DNA from 3 places in the Pseudoalteromonas sp. SWXJZ94C genome. Region 1 is predicted to be linked to each of the others. Evidence: predicted binding sites of a transcription regulator. Region 1 holds the regulator's gene; each other region holds the start of a gene.

The links. The regulator MetJ, encoded in region 1, represses methionine synthesis genes. The targets are predictions, from matches to a motif close to TAGACGTCTAGACGTCTA.
Region 2: metA (homoserine O-succinyltransferase) is a predicted target of MetJ. The motif match lies at 3,405-3,422, and genes of this name have one in related genera.
Region 3: I6F65_RS19575 (methylenetetrahydrofolate reductase) is a predicted target of MetJ. The motif match lies at 3,086-3,103, and genes of this name have one in related genera.

The regions. Positions count from the first base shown of each region.
Region 1 covers NZ_JADYXF010000037.1:25,780-31,892, reverse strand. Annotated here, with positions in the region: gene I6F65_RS15615 (penicillin-binding protein 1A) at 1-537, shown strand, start outside; gene metL (bifunctional aspartate kinase/homoserine dehydrogenase II) at 608-2,953, opposite strand; gene metB (cystathionine gamma-synthase) at 3,031-4,230, opposite strand; gene metJ (met regulon transcriptional regulator MetJ) at 4,430-4,750, shown strand; gene I6F65_RS15595 (malic enzyme-like NAD(P)-binding protein) at 4,836-6,077, opposite strand.
Region 2 covers NZ_JADYXF010000004.1:103,411-109,523, forward strand. Annotated here, with positions in the region: gene metH (methionine synthase) at 1-1,319, opposite strand, end outside; gene I6F65_RS02735 (homocysteine S-methyltransferase family protein) at 1,329-2,402, opposite strand; gene metA (homoserine O-succinyltransferase) at 2,392-3,339, opposite strand; gene I6F65_RS02745 (porin family protein) at 3,555-4,208, opposite strand; gene ettA (energy-dependent translational throttle protein EttA) at 4,549-6,113, shown strand, end outside.
Region 3 covers NZ_JADYXF010000066.1:329-6,441, forward strand. Annotated here, with positions in the region: gene I6F65_RS19570 (pitrilysin family protein) at 5-2,887, opposite strand; gene I6F65_RS19575 (methylenetetrahydrofolate reductase) at 3,147-4,103, shown strand; gene I6F65_RS19580 (DUF2442 domain-containing protein) at 4,575-4,832, opposite strand; gene I6F65_RS19585 (histidine phosphatase family protein) at 4,858-5,517, opposite strand; gene I6F65_RS19590 (sensor domain-containing diguanylate cyclase) at 5,787-6,113, opposite strand, start outside.

The DNA of each region.
Region 1 (6,113 bases):
TTAATTGCAGATGCAATGAACAGTGCAGTTTGGGGTGGTGGTAGTTGGGCGCATAACACTGGTTGGAGTGGTACAGGTTGGCGAGCTCAGGCTCTAGAACGCCGTGATCTTTCAGGTAAAACAGGAACAACCAATGACTCTGTTGATACTTGGTTCAGTGGCTTTAATAATAATGTACTTACCTCGGTTTGGGTTGGGTTCGATAATCCAGGTAACTCTCTAGGTCGAACAGCTTACAACAGCAATCTCAGTGGGAATCAAATATCAGGTGCTGAATCTGGTGCTAAAACAGCTCAACCGGCTTGGGTTGAATTCATGAAAGCTGCACTTGAAGGCACACCAGAGGCACCTATAGAACCGCCAGAAGGACTTGTATCTATCAGGATTGATTTAGCAACAGGTCTGCTAAGCCATAAAAACGACTATACTAGCCGTTTTGAATACTTTGAAAAAGGCACTGCACCGACTAAATACGTTATGTCGCAGCCTACTGATGTTTTTGAGGAAAATACAAAAACAGAAGAAGAGCTATTCTAAATAGTTTTTTAAACAAAAACGGCAGCCAATTTAGGCTGCCGTTTTTATTTGTATAGGCTTTATATAAAGCTTACTTTAAGTTTTGAACAAGCCAATATAAGTCCGAATGAATACCCGCTGCAGTTACTTCTTTTCCTGCGCCTGGTCCTTGAATAACGAGTGCGTTATCGCGGTACCATTTACTATTAATCACAAAAATATTATCCCCTGGCGTTAAGTTAGCTAAAGCATGACCTTCAGCCACGTAAGCTATTCCCACTTTTGCAGTTACTTTTCCTTGCTCTATTTCTAGTAAGCCAGTGTAACGAAGCACTGAATGCTGTGATTGTGCTTTACTCGCGTGTACTTGTATAAAAGAATCTAACTCATCTTTTTGATCAATAAAATCCTTCCAGCTACCTTTAGCCAATTTGTCAGGCATAAGTGCAGATAGCTCTATATCATTAAGGTCTAACTTAAGACCTAGCTCTCGCGCTAAGATAAGTAACTTACGTTGCATGTCTCGACCTGACAGGTCTTCTCGCGGATCGGGTTCTGTAAATCCCATGTTTTGCGCTTCAATTACCAAATCAGAAAATGCTTTTGATCCATCATATTTACTGAATAGCCACGACAAAGTACCCGAAAAAACACCTTCGATTCGCGTTATTTTATCGCCACTATTTTGTAAATCTGCTAACGCAAAATTAATAGGTAAACCAGCACCTACACTTGTGTTGTAACGCCAATGCAAATTTTTATCTGTTATACGACTACGTAACAACTCATACCATGTAGTAGGTGCTGTACCGGCATATTTATTAGCACTAATTAAATGACAATCACGCTCAACAAAGTCTGTGTATAACAAACTAAATTGTTCACTAGCAGTTATATCTATAACAACTTTATGCTCATAATCGAGCTCACTAATCACATGTAATAAATCAGACTTATTATATTTGCATGCTTCATGCTGCCATTGCGTATCCCACTGCTGGGTATTAATACCACTGGCATTAAATAGCATTTGTGTTGAGCGAACTAAACTTACCAGTTTAATACTATAATCATTTGGCAAGCGTTTAATTTGCGAAGACAACTGATCAATAAAAACCTTACCTACATTGCCAAGCCCTGCCACTATTAATGCTATTTCTTGACCTTTATTTATCAGTTGGTCGTGCAATATACTCAGTACATCACTATCAATAAGTTGATCAGTCAGCAACAGTGCATAGCCGCACCCTTGATGAACAAACCTAGGCTTAATGCTTTGTTGATTTAATACATCGAGAGCTTGTAAGTTCAACGCATTAATATCTTGCTCTGATGCAATAACCGCACAACCATTTAAATTCGACTCACTAATATTAGCTCTGCCTGAAAAATAACTTACAATCTGATTTGTTGCAGCAGCAGGTACGATTAAATAAGTTTCCCCACTTTGATTGAAATGATGAAGGCTATGCTGAATAAGCTGGCTGATATCTGCAACCTCTCCTTCACTAAGCTCATCAATCGTTAATAAGTCCACATTATGTAACGTTGTTATAAAGCGCTTTTGTTTAACACTACCCTCTTTTACAATATCTGTTTGACCTGCTTGCACGTCAAAACTACTGCGAACAGCCAGTTTTATATCTGTATTTTTAAGTGGAGATAACGTTTTTGCGTGAAGTACAGGGTTACCCAATCTGGCTAATAAATTAGCCTGCCCTCGGCATATTTTAGCGTATTTAATCGCTTTACTAACTTTACGAGGATCGGCGCTAAACACGCCTTGAGTGTCAGTCCAAATGCATACTTGCTTTGCATTACAGTAACTTGCTAATAAGGTCGCGCTATAATCGCTGCCATTACGGCCCAACGTTACAGTATCGCCATTAGTATTTTTAGCAATAAATCCTGTTACTACGTTAATTTTACTATGATCGATTAAGTCGCTGCATTGCTTAACATTTTGTGTATGTAATAGTTGCCCATTATTTAAAGAAAATAACTCTCTAGCATCTTGCGCGCAGGCATCAATATTTAGTTGCTGTAAATAAGTTGCTAATAAACGCGCCGACCATAATTCACCATGAGCGAGTAACACAGCTTCTTGCAATTGCTTATTTTTAGCTAATTCTGTAATTAAACTTAATTCTTCATTTAATGTTTTAAGTGCACTGCGTTTAAGATCCGCTTGTAACAATTGCTCAATCAAATCACTTTGGTGATTACTTAGCTGTAATAATATATCAGCCACAACTTGCATATCTTGTTGCTGATAACTTTGCCATAGCGTTACTAGAGTATCAGTTGTTTTACCTGATGCAGATACCACCACACAATCACTAGGTTGAGTATGAGCTAAAATAATCTTTGCAACGCTTTGATAGCGCTCGGTCGAACTCAAACTCGAACCACCAAATTTATGTACGCAATTAACCATATTCTACCAATCCATTTTATGGGTGCTAATTACCAAAGTGCAGGATGAGCAGCACTTTGCTTAACGTTACCGTTAGACTACCCAGCACCTTTACCTAGTCGATTGGCATTAAGCTGTTGACCTGGTTTAACAAGGCTAAACACACGCTCCAGATCAGCGAGTAAATCTTGTATATCTTCAATACCAACCGAAATTCGAATCAACGTATCACCAACACCCGCCTCTAAACGTGCTTTTTCCTCCATTGCTGCATGAGTCATTGTCGCAGGGTGACAAATTAAGCTCTCTACCCCGCCAAGTGATTCAGCCAAACTAAAATCATGTAAGCTTGTTAAAAATGCTGCGGCATCGTTTATGTCGCCTTTAATATCAAAACTAACCATGCCACCAAAGCCAAGTTGTTGTGCTTTAGCGAGTGCATGTTGAGGATGCGACTCAAGGCCAGGATAATAAACTTGGCTAACAAATTCAGAGTTTTCAAGATATTTAGCGATTGCTAATGCATTTTCTTGGTGCTGCCTTAGGCGCACGTTCAAAGTACGTAAACCACGCAGTGTTAAATAACTATCAAATGGAGCACCTGTAATACCTATATTATTAGCCCACCAAGCAAGCTCATCACCAAGCTCTTGTGTTGCAGTAATAACAGCGCCGCCCACAACATCGGAATGTCCATTAATATATTTAGTGGTTGAATGCACCACAATATCTACACCAAACTTAATTGGGTTTTGCAGGGCTGGCGACAAGAACGTGTTATCGGCAGCCACTAATGCCCCGCATTGCTTTGCAATATCGGTTACTGCTTTTATGTCAGTTAAACGTAGCACTGGATTACTTGGTGTTTCGATCCAAATTAGTTTTGGTTTAATTGCTAATATTTTTTGAAGACTTTCTGGCTTTGTTAAATCTAAAACTTCAAGCTTTAGCAAGCCACGTTTTTGTAACGAAGTAAATAAACGGTAGCTTCCACCGTAGCAGTCGTGTGGGATCACTAATGTATCATCGTGATTAAGCAGCTGAGTTGCTAAATGCACAGCCGCCATACCTGTGGCTGTAATTATGCCGCGCACTCCACCTTCGAGCTCTGCAAGCGTCTCAGCTAAAATATCGCGATTAGGATTACCACTGCGACCGTAGTCATATGCACGCTTAGTATCGAAGTCGGCAAACGAATAAGTAGTCGATAAATAAATTGGTGCTACCACTGCTCCATGATGTTTATCGGCTTCTACACCGCTACGAACTGCAATGGTTGCTTTGTTTTTTTCGCTCATATTCGTCACCTAATTAATTTGGATGTTTAGACGTCTAAAAGAGTAATTTATTCAATTTAAGAAGTCAAAACATTTAAACCTCTAGATGGCTAAACAACAAGTATTTGACTATCTTTTTTAAATCGATAGAATTTCACGCATATTCACACGCTTTTTATGCCGTGTGAGCAATTAATAATCTGAGGCAACGATACATCTTATGGCTAAATGGAATGGTGAGTATATTCACCCATACGCAGAACACGGTAAAAAATCAGAACAAGTTAAGAAAATTACCGTTTCGATCCCACTAAATGTATTAAAGGTATTAACTGACGAACGTACTCGCCGTCAAATTAATAACCTGCGTCATGCAACAAACAGTGAGTTATTATGTGAAGCGTTTTTACATGCATTTACAGGTCAACCGTTACCTAATGACGACGACCTACGTAAAGATAACGCAGAAAAAGTACCAGAAGAAGTGAAAAAAATAATGCAAGAAATGGGGTTAGAAGTCCCTGTTTTAGATGACGAATAAATAGATAAAGTAAAACAAAAAAACCTCAGTAATTACTGAGGTTTTTTTATGACTAAATTTTACTGTGTAACGCTACTGTATAGGTTTACTGCATATAGTTTTCTGGCAACTCAATTTGCGCTACACCAGATTCAACAGCAGCAAGAGCAACCGCTCTTGCTATGCGTGGTAATAAACGTGGGTCCATTGGTTTTGGAATAATATACTGCGCACCAAATTCTAGCTTATCTACACCAGCGGCTTTTAGCACTTCAACAGGTACAGGCTCTTTTGCAATGCTGCGAATAGCTTCTACTGCTGCTATTTTCATTTCATCGTTAATAGCACTTGCGCGTACATCAAGCGCACCACGAAAAATAAACGGGAAACACAAAACATTATTAACCTGATTTGGATAATCAGAACGCCCTGTCGCCATAATTAAATCATTGCGTGCGCTGTGTGCAAGTGCAGGATCAATTTCAGGATCAGGGTTTGAGCACGCAAACACAACCGGCTTATCTGCCATAAGCTTTAAATCTTCAGCTCCTAATAAATTAGGACCTGATACACCAACGAATACATCTGCATCTGCAATTACATCTTGTAATGTGCGTTTATCTGTATTATTAGCAAATAATTTTTTATACTCATTTAGATCTTCACGGCGAGTATGGATAACTCCTTTGCGGTCCAGCATGTAAATGTGTTCACGCAGTGCGCCACACTTTATTAATAGCTCCATACATGCAACGGCCGCAGCACCAGCACCTAAGCATACAATAGTAGCATCTTCGATTGATTTTTCTTGTACTTCGAGTGCATTTAACATACCCGCAGCGGTAACGATTGCAGTGCCATGTTGATCATCATGAAAAACAGGAATACTACAGCGCTCAATGAGTGCTTTTTCAATTTCAAAACACTCTGGCGCCTTAATATCTTCAAGGTTAATACCACCGAATGTGTCGGCAATATTAGCAACCGTGTTAATAAAATCTTCTGTTGTTTTGTGCTTAACTTCAATATCGATTGAATCTAGACCCGCAAAACGTTTAAATAATAAAGCTTTACCTTCCATTACCGGCTTAGATGCAAGAGGACCTAAATTACCTAACCCTAAAATGGCAGTGCCATTGGTAATTACCGCAACCATATTGCCTTTACCGGTATATTTGTAAGCATTTGCAGGATCAGCGGCAATTTCACGCACAGGTTCGGCAACCCCTGGACTATATGCTAACGCTAAGTCTTGAACCGTTTCAGCTGGCTTAGTTAGCTCAATGCTGATTTTGCCTGGAACGGGATGAGAATGATAATGTAGTGCTTGTTCACGAAAGTCTGACATAACGCGATTGTATCCTGCAATTTAAGTTAAAGTGAG
Region 2 (6,113 bases), on a different contig from region 1:
AGTATTTTATCAGCCGGTACCATTACGCCTAAGTCGATTACTTCATAGTTATTACATTGCAGTACAACACCCACAATATTTTTACCTATGTCGTGTACGTCACCTTTTACGGTCGCCATCACTATTTTACCGTTAGTTGAGCCTTCTTCTTTTTCAAGCTCAATGTATGGGTCTAGGTAGGCTACGGCTCGCTTCATTACGCGCGCCGATTTAACAACTTGTGGTAAAAACATTTTACCTGCGCCAAATAAGTCGCCTACCACGTTCATGCCGTCCATTAACGGCCCTTCAATTACGTGAATAGGTTTAGCTGCTGCGGCGCGGCATTCTTCGGTATCTTCATCTATAAAGGTAGTAATACCTTTAACAAGCGCGTGCTCAAGGCGTTTTGCAACAGGCCATGTGCGCCACTCTAAATCTTCTACTCGCTCGGCTTGCGCCATACCCGAGTATTTTGGTGCAAGCTCTACTAAACGCTCGCCTGCGCCTGAGTCGGTGTTAAGTATTACGTCTGTAACGGCTTTACGTAGTTCTTCTGGTATATCATCGTAAACGGCTAGTTGCCCCGCATTTACAATACCCATGTCCATACCAGCTTGAATAGCGTGATATAAAAACACCGAGTGAATGGCTTCACGTACGGGGTTATTACCCCTAAACGAAAACGATACATTTGATACACCGCCCGACACTTTACAGTGCGGCAAATTTTGCTTAATACGGCGAGTGCCTTCAATAAATTCTACGGCGTAGTTATCGTGCTCTTCAATACCGGTGGCTACGGCAAATATATTAGGGTCGAATATAATATCTTCTGGCGCAAAGCCAATGTCTTCTACCAATATTTTATAACTGCGCGCACATATTGCGAACTTACGGTCTGCCGTGTCGGCTTGCCCGTCGGTATCAAACGCCATTACAACAGCGGCTGCACCAAAGCGTTTTATTATTTTAGCTTGGCGAATAAACGGCTCTTCACCCTCTTTTAGCGATATTGAGTTAACAATTGCCTTGCCTTGAATACACTTTAAGCCTGCTTCTATTACTTCCCATTTTGAGGAGTCGACCATAATTGGTACGCGAGAAATATCAGGCTCTGAGGCTATTAAGTTTAAAAACTTAACCATGGCGGCTTTTGAGTCCAACATGGCTTCGTCCATGTTTATATCAATAACCTGTGCGCCATTTTCTACTTGTTCGCGTGCCACTGTTAGCGCGGCTTCAAAGTCTTCTTCCATGATTAAACGTTTAAACATGGCAGAACCCGTTACATTGGTACGTTCGCCGACATTAGTAAATACTGCTATTTGTTGGGTCATGTTGGCTCCTTAATTTAAGTTACAGGCTTCAAGGCCTGATAAACGCATGCGTACTTCAAGCTCTGGTAGCTGGCGTGGTTTAACGCCCGCTAAACCTTTTGCAAAAGCGCGAATATGCGCAGGCGTGGTGCCACAGCATCCGCCTACTATATTAATAAAGCCCGATTTACCCCAATCGATAATTTCGGTTGCCATATCGCCCGCTTCTAAGTCGTATTCACCAAACTCATTTGGTAAGCCCGCATTAGGATGTACCGATGTAAAGGTTTCGCACACGCGCGATAACTCTTCTACATACTGGCGCAGTAAATCAGGACCAAGCGCACAGTTTAAACCAATTGAAATAGGCTTAATATGGCGAATAGAATTATAAAATGCTTCGGTTGTTTGCCCCGAAAGCGTACGACCAGAGGCGTCGGTAATAGTACCCGAAATCATAACTGGTAATTTACGTCCTGCTTGCTCAAAGGCTTCTTCTACGCCAAACGAGGCGGCTTTTGCGTTAAGGGTATCGAATATAGTTTCGATTAGTATTAAATCGGCGCCGCCTTCCATTAATGCAAGTGTTGATTCAATATACGCAGTAACCAGCTTGTCAAAGGTGACATTTCGGTAACCCGGATCGTTTACGTCTGGCGAAATTGAACACGTTTTAGATGTCGGCCCTAAAACACCGGCTACATAACGTGGTTTTTCTGGCGTTTTAGCCGTAAATTCATCACAAATGGCGCGTGCTAATTTAGCCGACTCTAGGTTTATTTCACGACTTAGGCTTGCCATGTCGTAATCTTCCATCGAAATAGTGGTCGAGTTAAACGTATTGGTTTCGATAATATCGGCGCCCGCTGATAAAAAACCACGATGAATATCAGTGATTAAATTAGGCTTGGTTAGGCTTAATAAATCGTTATTACCTTTAATTAATACATGCCAGTCTTTAAAACGCTCTCCGCGATAGTCTTCTTCTTCTAGCTTATGATCTTGGATCATGGTGCCCATAGCGCCATCTAAAATTAAAATGCGTTCTTTTAATGCGGCGCTTATTTCGGCTTGCTTATTATTTGTAGGAGCGTTATTCGGCATAGTTGTTAGTCCTCACGTCTTGGCTAACTAAATTAATATCATACGGTGTGGTTTGGTACACGTAGTAATTTAACCAGTTCGAAAAAAGTAAAAAAGCATGGCTTTGCCACGTTTTTGAAGGTTGTTTGGTTGCATCGTCATCCGGAAAATAATTTTCGGGTTTTGGTGCATTAGGGCTTTTTTTACAATCGCGGTCGTATTCTGCTTTTAGCGAGTCGGCGTCGTACTCTGGGTGGCCGGTTATAAACACTTGGCTACCCGATTTATTTTTAAGTAAGTAAGCCCCTACTCGCTCAGAACCAGCCAGTACAACTAGCTCATCGCAGGCGTTTATTTTATTTATATCAATGTGGCCATAACGTGAGTGCGGTACTAAAAAGGTGTCGTCGAATCCGCGAGTCAGTGCGCCGTGATCAAAGTAACATTGGTGGGTAAATACACCACACAGTTTGTCGTCTTTTAAATCACGCTTTAAATTGTAACGGTGATATAGCGCTGCATGTGCTGCCCAGCACGAAAATAACGTAGAGGTAACATGTTGCTCAGCCCAATCAATAATGACCTTTAGCTCATCCCAATACGCTACATCGTCGTATTCTAAATGGGCAAGTGGCGCACCGGTTACAATTAACGCATCGTAATTGTTGTCTTTAACCTCAGAAAAATAACGATAAAAGGTATCAAGGTGCTCTTCTGAATTACTGCTACTGCGGTGAGTGTCGAGGCGCAGTAGTTCTACATTTACTTGCAAAGGCGAGTTGGCAAGCAAACGAATAAACTGAACTTCGGTTTCTACTTTATTAGGCATTAAGTTTAAAATAGCCAAACGCATTGGGCGTATTTCTTGCGTTTTTGCACGTGTTTTTGGCATTACAAATACGTTTTCTTGACGTAAACGTGCAATAGCCGGTAACTCGTCTTTTACTGTAATTGGCATATTTTTACTCCTGCTCATAAAAACCGAAAGTTAATTATGAACTGAAAGTAAAAAATATCAACCTCTAGATGTATAGATGTCTAAATGAAATTTATTCATTCTATTAAATTAGGATTTACCGAGATGATGTGTATGAGGAAAAACACCTTTATTATAAAACAACCAGCTTTAATATTTTGAAGTAGCGCTACTAAAAACGAGTAGCGCATATGCAGTTAAAAACGGTAAATCACAGATAAATTAAGTGCGTAAATATCGCCTTGATCTGCATCAAAATATTGATACTCTGCACTTACTTGCCATTGTTGACTTAACATATAGTCAACTCCAGTTCCGTAAGTTACGCCGCCTTCATCATAGTTTTGCTCAGTTATAAGCGAAGTTTTTGTATCTGTACCAATTATTGATTCTGCCAGGTTTCTTAAGTCGCCTTCATTATAACTTAATTTATTTCTGCCATAGCCCCCAAATAAAAACACATCAGCTCGAGATGAAATTGGGTAATTAGCTTTTACAAATATACTTGTTTGCAAATCAAGGCTTGAATCAATTTGGCTCTGAATGGGTTCTGAGGTGAGCGAGCCGTCTTGTGGGTTTTGAGTAAAAACAACTCCATTTAAAGGTGCTAATTCATCATTTAATCCAAACCCTACACGCCCTTCTAATGCAAAGTATTGCGAAAACTGATAACCAAACCGTCCGTAAAGCGTTGTAAATTGTAAGCTATCACTTTCATGAACATCAATCTGTGTTGAGCCCATACCTACTCCATGGTAATAGCCGCTTACACGGAGCATGTCTGCGTGGCTCGAAAATGAATATAAACCTAAAAGTAACGCGCTTAATTTTATAACTGTTGTTGTTTTCATGTTCATTCCTTAAACGTAATTAATACTAGATGACTACTTATGATTTAAAACAAGTTTTAGACTAACTCTTAAAATTTGTTTCTTTTTTGTAACCTGTAAACATCTTGTCTCTTTTTTACTCAAATTGAAATATCTTCGAACAATATAAAACAATGCATTACATTATCTTACACATTACGGACTTTGTAATAACCGCATTTTAATGAGCTTTTAATAAGCTATAAACGCATCCATTACCAACACAAGTGTATAGTTCTATACAGCATTCGTTGACTGTTTCACCCGTCAGCCACTACAATACAACATTGAAATTTTTATTATTATTTGAAGGCTTTCCTCCATGGTTTTACCTGATAAATTTATATTCTCGATGAGTCGAGTATCTAAGGTTGTGCCACCTAAGCGCACTATCTTAAAAGATATTTCGTTACACTTTTTTCCTGGCGCTAAAATTGGTGTGCTTGGTTTAAACGGTTCTGGTAAATCTACGTTACTACGTATTATGGCCGGTGTTGACCAAGATTTTGAAGGTGATGCACATCCTCAGCCTGGTACAAAAATTGGTTATTTACCGCAAGAGCCTGTTTTAGACGAAAGCAAAACAGTTCGTGAAATTGTTGAAGAAGCTGTTGGCGAAGTTAAACACGCACTTAAACGTCTTGACGAAGTGTATAACGAATACGCCATGGAAGACGCTGACTTTGACGCACTTGCAAAAGAGCAAGGCGAGCTTGAAGCTGTTATTCAGGCGCACGATGGTCACAACATTGATAACGTTTTAGAGCGTGCTGCTGATGCACTTCGTTTACCAGAATGGGATGCTAAAATTGAGCACCTTTCAGGTGGTGAGCGTCGTCGTGTTGCTATATGTCGATTATTGCTTGAAAAACCAGACATGCTTATTCTCGATGAACCAACTAACCACTTGGATGCTGAGTCGGTTGCATGGCTTGAGCGCTTCTTACACGATTACGAAGGCACTGTTGTGGCGGTAACGCATGACCGTTACTTCCTTGATAATGTAGCTGGTTGGATATTAGAGCTCGACCGTGGTGAAGGTATTCCATGGGAAGGTAACTACTCTTCTTGGCTTGAACAAAAAGATGCGCGCTTACAGCAAGAACAAAAATCTGAAAAGGCACGTCAAAAATCAATTGCGCAAGAACTTGAATGGGTTCGTTCAAACCCTAAAGGTCGTCAAGCTAAGTCAAAAGCACGTATGGCTCAGTTTACTGAAATGCAGCAGTCTGATTACCAAAAACGTAACGAAACTAACGAGATGTTTATTCCACCAGGTCCGCGTTTAGGCGACCAAGTACTTGAAGTAACTAATCTTCGTAAGAGTTTTGGCGATCGCGTTTTAATTGACGATTTAAGTTTTAGCATGCCAAAAGGTGCCATTGTGGGCATTATTGGTGCGAATGGCGCGGGTAAATCAACGCTGTTTAAAATGATCAGTGGTGAGCAAAAGCAAGACAGCGGTAGCATTACTATTGGCGAAAGCGTACACATTGCTACCGTTGATCAGTTCCGCGACGGTATGGACGAAAGCAAAACTGTTTTCCAAGAAATATCAGACGGTCAAGACGTACTGAAAATTGGTAACTTTGAGTTCCAAAGCCGTGCGTATGTAAGTCGCTTTAACTTTAAAGGTAACGATCAGCAAAAGTTTGTTAAAGACCTATCAGGTGGTGAGCGTAACCGTTTACACCTTGCTAAGTTATTAAAAGCTGGCGGTAATGTGTTACTACTCGATGAGCCAACCAATGACTTGGACGTTGAAACACTACGCGCACTAGAAAACGCTATTTTAGAGTTCCCTGGTTGTGTAATGTGTATCTCGCATGACCGTTGGTTCCTTGACCGTATTGCTACGCACATTTTAGATTACCGCGACGAAGGTCA
Region 3 (6,113 bases), on a different contig from region 1:
TAAATTATTGAAATACTTTATCAACTTTCATCACTTCAATATTGTTTGCAGGAATTGCTAATTTGTAATCAGCAATTACTTTATCCTCAGCAACTAGTTCCGCTGGTTTTTCTGTGTTGTAAACCATTGGTGATGTTTGCTGCGATGCTAAACGTTTTTGCATATCAGCGCCGTCAGCAGTTATAAACACATATTGAACATTGTCTGTTTGTAAGTTTTCTTTAATAACGCGATTTACATCAGCAACGTTTAGCGTTTTAAGTTTGTTAGTGACGTAACTTACAAAGCTATCTGTATTGTAAAATTCGCTATCAAGTGCGTATCCTAGTTGGCGATTTTGACTTGCTACCATTTGCGGCACAAAGTTAATTAAAAAGTTACGCGTAGCTTCAAAGTCGTCTTCGCTCATACCGTTTTTAATTAGCTTATCTAGCTCAAATAAAGCCGTACGAGTTGCAAAGTGCGCATCGTTATTAGAGCGAAGTGGACGTAACCAAACTTGAAATATTTGTTCAGAGCGGCCTAGGTTTGCATCAGGTTTGGTTTGAAACATACCACGTGGAAAGTATTCAATGTATGCGTAATCGCCATAGTTCATGCCGCGAGTTTCACGAATGCGCTCATATAAAAAGCTGTTAGAACTACGGTGCTCACCAAAGTACGAACGCACAAGCCAAAGGGCTGTCCAGTCTTCGCTGCTTCTTATTGTATCAATAGGAAAGCCAAACGATACTGCGGTCGATTGCGCAGACTTTTCTACAATAGTTGCATGATGACCTTTAAGCTCTGGCGCATCAGGAATACTTAAACGGCTTTGCTCACCCTTTGGTAGCGTTGCAAAATCGCTCATCATTTTAGCTTTAAGGTTTGCAGGTACAGCCCCAATTAAGCCAACCGTGAGTTTAGATTGCGTAAGCTCACTGTTATAAAATGCTTTAACATCATCCAGCGTCAGCGCTTCTAAATCCGAAATATCACCGTAATTGTAACTTTCGTAAGGATGATTTTTATAAAGCGCGCTGTATAGCACTTCTTTGCCTAGCTCTTCATCGTTAGATGCTTTTAAGCCTGATTTAATACCGTCAATCATTTCTTTTTTAAGGCGTTTAAAGTCGTCATCTCTAAAACCTGGGTTTAGTAATTGATCGCTCACAAGTGCATACCACTGCGCCGCGTTATCTTTATGAATACGCCCTTGAAACGACAGCATTTCTTTATCTATTTGATAACCAAAACTACCCGCAAGCGGATAAAGTGCTTTTTGAATATCTTTATAGCTTGTCGCCTGCGAGCCACCTTTTGCAAGCATAGCCGCAGTTAACGCAGCAACGCCTTTTTTGCCTTGAGGGTCGGCAGCCGCACCGGTATTGAATAAAAAGTTAACATCAATTAATGGTGAACTATTGGTTTTATCAAGCACTTTAAATACAGGTGCCGCAGGTGCTTGCTCAAGCTTTGCAGTAAGTGCATTTAAATCAACTTCTTGCTCAAACCCTGGGGCTTTATCAAGTGCCGACATCGTTAATGTGGTACGGGCGTTATCGGTAAAGTATTTATTAGCAACGGCTTTAATATCTGCGCTGGTAATGTTATCTGATGATTTATAAAGCTGGTTTATAACCTCTGGATCGCGCTCAAAGTGCATGTAGCTGGCAAGGGTTGATGCAATCGCTTGCGACGAATCAAGACCATTAATAAAACTGTATTTAAGGTTTGATTTTAAATCACTCAGCTTTTGCTCATCAACAAGCTCAGTGCGTGCTTTTGCATAAGTGCGGTTAATAGCATCGCGTGCAGTGGCTAAATCGTCTGCGCTTTCTACTTTAACAAATACGTGTAATAAACCCGGATCTTTAGTCTCTGGGTTATAGGTAAACATTTGGCTGGCAATTTGTTTGTCGACCACTAGCTCTTGGTATAAATCTGAATTGTTTGAAAAATAAAGTTGTGATATTAAATCAAGTGCCGCTCTGTCTTTTTTGGCAGGCTTCCACGCAGCGCCTTTGTAGGATACAAGTAACCAATGCCCTGGTAGCGCTTCATCTTGCTGGTGCAAATATTTTGGTTCTTGTTGAACAGGCTCTGCCTTAATGTCAGCAACGTAGTTACCTTTTTTCCAGCTGCCCCAATGCTTTTTAACCATTGCCATTGTTTCTTCTGGCTCTACATCGCCCACAATTACCAGCGATACATACTCAGGCTTATAAAATTTAGCAAAAAACTCTTTACCGTACGCCATTTGATCAGGCATCGCTTCTATGTCTTTAAAAAAGCCCATAGTGGTGTGTTTATACGTGTGCTTATCAAACGCTTCTTCGCGTACAGCGCTTAATAATTTACGAACTGGGCTCGCGTTGTTTTTTAAGTACTCACCTTTTACCGTTTGTGCTTCGGTTCTAAATTGCTCTTCGGTGTAGGTTAAGTTTTGAAAAATATCAGCTTCAAGCTCAAGTACTTTATCAAGATGCTGCTTTGAAAAATTTAAATGGTAGTTGGTGTAATCGTTTGTTGTGTACGCGCGGTTATCAACACCTGAATTTTTTAATATGTCTGAATACACATCTTCAGGATATTTTTGTGAGCCTTTAAACATCATGTGTTCAAAAAAGTGAGCAAAACCTGTTTTGCCCTCTTCAACTTCGTTACGCGATCCAACCGATACCGGAATTTGCAGCGACACGACATCGGGGTAATCGGTTTTAACAACCATTACGCGTAAGCCGTTTTCTAGTTCTTCAATTAAGTAATCTTGTGAAAAAACACGATCATCAGCTTTATTTACTTGTTCTTGTTGTGCTGTTGTTTGCGTGCTTTGGTTTTGTTGCATGGCGCAACCTGTTAACGCCAGCGATACCGCTAAGCTGGTTGCTAATAATTTAAATTTCATTGTTGTCCCTTTTTAAATTGAGCAAATTTGTTGTCAGATGTATTACTAACTCACCCTCGATTATGCCCCAAAGCCAATAAATATAAGAGCCCAAAGGGAATTTATTATGTAAACAACTGTGTCAATTATAAATTATAGGAACAAGCAATATGAATAAACATCATGTTAGTTGAAAAACTTTCATTAAATAAATCTATCTAGACGTCTAAATGGCTGCTATATTAAATCCATCAAAACAAACTTAGCTGGAATGAGGATTATGGCTTTATCACTAAAAGAGAAGATAGTGGACACCAACCAAGGTGTTTATCTTATTGGTACTACCCCGCCTAAAATTGGCACCGATAAAGCGCAATTAAAAACCATTGCAGAAAAGCTATTAGGTCGCTTACACGAAATTGAATACGACGGCGTGATAATTTACGACATTCAAGACGAAAGCAGCCGAACTAATCAAGACCGTCCATTTGCGTTTAAACAAACCGTTGATCCGCGTGAATACAGCCATTTACTTCGTAATTTATCTGCACAAGATGTGATTACTTATAAAAGTGTGGCGCAGCGTGGCGTAGGCGAATTTAAAGATTGGCTAAGTGAAACTAAAAACGACTACGATTTACAAAATGTTGTTTTAGTAGGTAGCCCGTCATCGGTAGGCGATATCAAGTTAAGCCTGCCTGACGCATATAAAGCATTGGCTGAGCAATCAGATGATTTCTTTTTAGGTGGCGTTACTATTGCTGAGCGCCATTCAAGTAAACGAAATGAGCACGAACGATTAATAGAAAAAACAGCACAAGGTTGTCAGTTTTTTATATCGCAAGCTGTTTACGACGCACAAGCGACTATAGAGCTAATTACTAGCTACGCACGTACATGTAAAGCACAGGGTATTACACCTCAACGTATTATATTAACGTTTACACCGTGCGGCGGCGAAAAAACCTTAGACTTTATGCAATGGTTGGGTATCTCAGTGCCAGAGGCAACTAAATGGCGCATGCTTGATGCAGACAATACATTAAGCGAATCAGTACGTATTTGCCGCGAAAACCTCGACTTAATACTTAAAAGCTGTGCGCATTTAGATGTACCGCTGGGCCTAAATATTGAAAGCTTAACAAACCGTAAAGAAGAAATTGACGCGTCAATTAACTTATATCGTTTATTAAAAGCCATTATGGAATTAAACCTTGCGGAAAAGCTAATAGCTTAAAGGCTAGGTAAGAGCTAATTAACACCCTTCTTGGCAAGCCTCATGGCTTGCTTTTTTATGTCCATTCTTTGAAAAATAAATTAATAAATACAAGTAAAAATATTCAGCTTAAGCTATTTATTGAAGGTGTTTTTGGTTATTACTCTCAAGCCTTTTTAAGGCAAACCCCATAGAGGAGCACATAACACCAAAAATTATTCCCTCATTAGATATAAATCTAAAGTGAGGAAAAGCATCAAATAAGCTTATTATGACTAGAGATACAATAAAGCCGATACCTGAATACATAAACCAAACTCTTGTAGTTAAGTTTATAAAAAAATTTCCCTTTCTATGTTGAACTTTACATAGATAAATTTGATAAGAGGTAGCTTTTCTTACGTTTTATCTACATAAAGTAAATAATTAGACTTCTCAATATTTTGAATTTAATCTGCTATTCAACTGAATATAAAGATAATAAATAATAAGCTACTTACTCTTAACAAGCCTATTACTGTACAAGTCTGCTACTGGAAAAATCATTTTATAATCGTCCCAATTTAAATTCCCATCTACAATTTTATAATTGAGAAAATGCCTTCTCTGTTTATAAATATCATAATCTGGGTGCCCAACAGAGAAAATAAATGGATGAAAATCAACCAAATATTTATGCCCATCACTAAAATATATCTCTAAAATATGATCAGCTATGGGTTTTGAATTAATTATCGATAATTCCAGCATTAAGCTCCTTTTTACATTTTAGCTTTCATAAATCAGATTCAAGTACACTATCAATGCCTTCTCGCATATCAATTGATAAATGATATCGTTCTGATTCTTCATCGAGCTCAAGCACAACAAACCCACAATTAAAAAACTTTTCAGCTTCTTCATATTGCTCATACGACCAATGAAAATAGCGCATTAAAAAGACTAAAGCTGTAATACCATGTGTACTAATAACAAGACTATCGGTCCAATTATCTTGAGAAAAATCGCGATACAGCGTTTCTAAAAACGTAGAAATTCGATCATATACATCTGCACCTGATTCACCATTTTCTATACGATAAAAAAAGTAACTATGCCTTTTGCGATCTTCATATTTAAGGCGAGCCTCATCTTGCGTATAAAAATTCCCCCAATCTTGTTCACGTAATCTAGGATCTTCTTTATATTTAATATTACTTTTTAGCTCAGAGGTGATTAGCTCAGTTGTTTGCCTTGCTCTGTTATAAGGTGAGGACCACACAGTTACATTTTTATTTGCTAGCAGTTCGTTTAGTTTTACACCCGTTTTTATACATTGCTCTTTACCTGATTCAGTTAAATTAACTAAATGATCAGGAGTATGCTCATACATCCCTTTATCTATGTTTGCTTGAGATTGCCCATGACGAATAATAATAATCTGCTTAGGCTTCATTACGCCCTCCATGCTCTATAATAAATATCTAAATAAGCTCTTGATGAATGATTAAAACATAAAAAAGAACTTATTATTTTAAGGTTATTTCAGAAGAATTTAACCACTGGGCACATAATATTCAATCCCTAATTGATGTAGTTACATTAATTAATAAGTTAAAAGGAAACAGTGATAAATACAATTTTTCATAATACCTTTTTTGCTAATTAAAAATGAATTGAGTAAAATCAACTCAAACTACGTAATTAAATTTTAAACTATTCTTATTACTGCGCTTTTTTAGCAAGCTTGTACGCTTGTTTATTTTTATACATTGCATGGTCTGCATCATTTAATAGCGCTTCAAAGGGCTGCTTTTGTTTATCAGTAAAACTGTAACCAATACTGAGCGATAAATCGCACACATTCTCTTTAAGTAAAGCTTTTGAGTACTCAGAGGATATTTTATCCATGATATAGTTAATTTTACTCTTATCGCTTACTTGCATCACCGTAACAAACTCATCGCCACCTAATCGCCCTACTATATCGGCATTTCTTAAGTGAATTTTTAGGGTATCTGCCAATATAATTAAGGCTTTGTCGCCAACTTC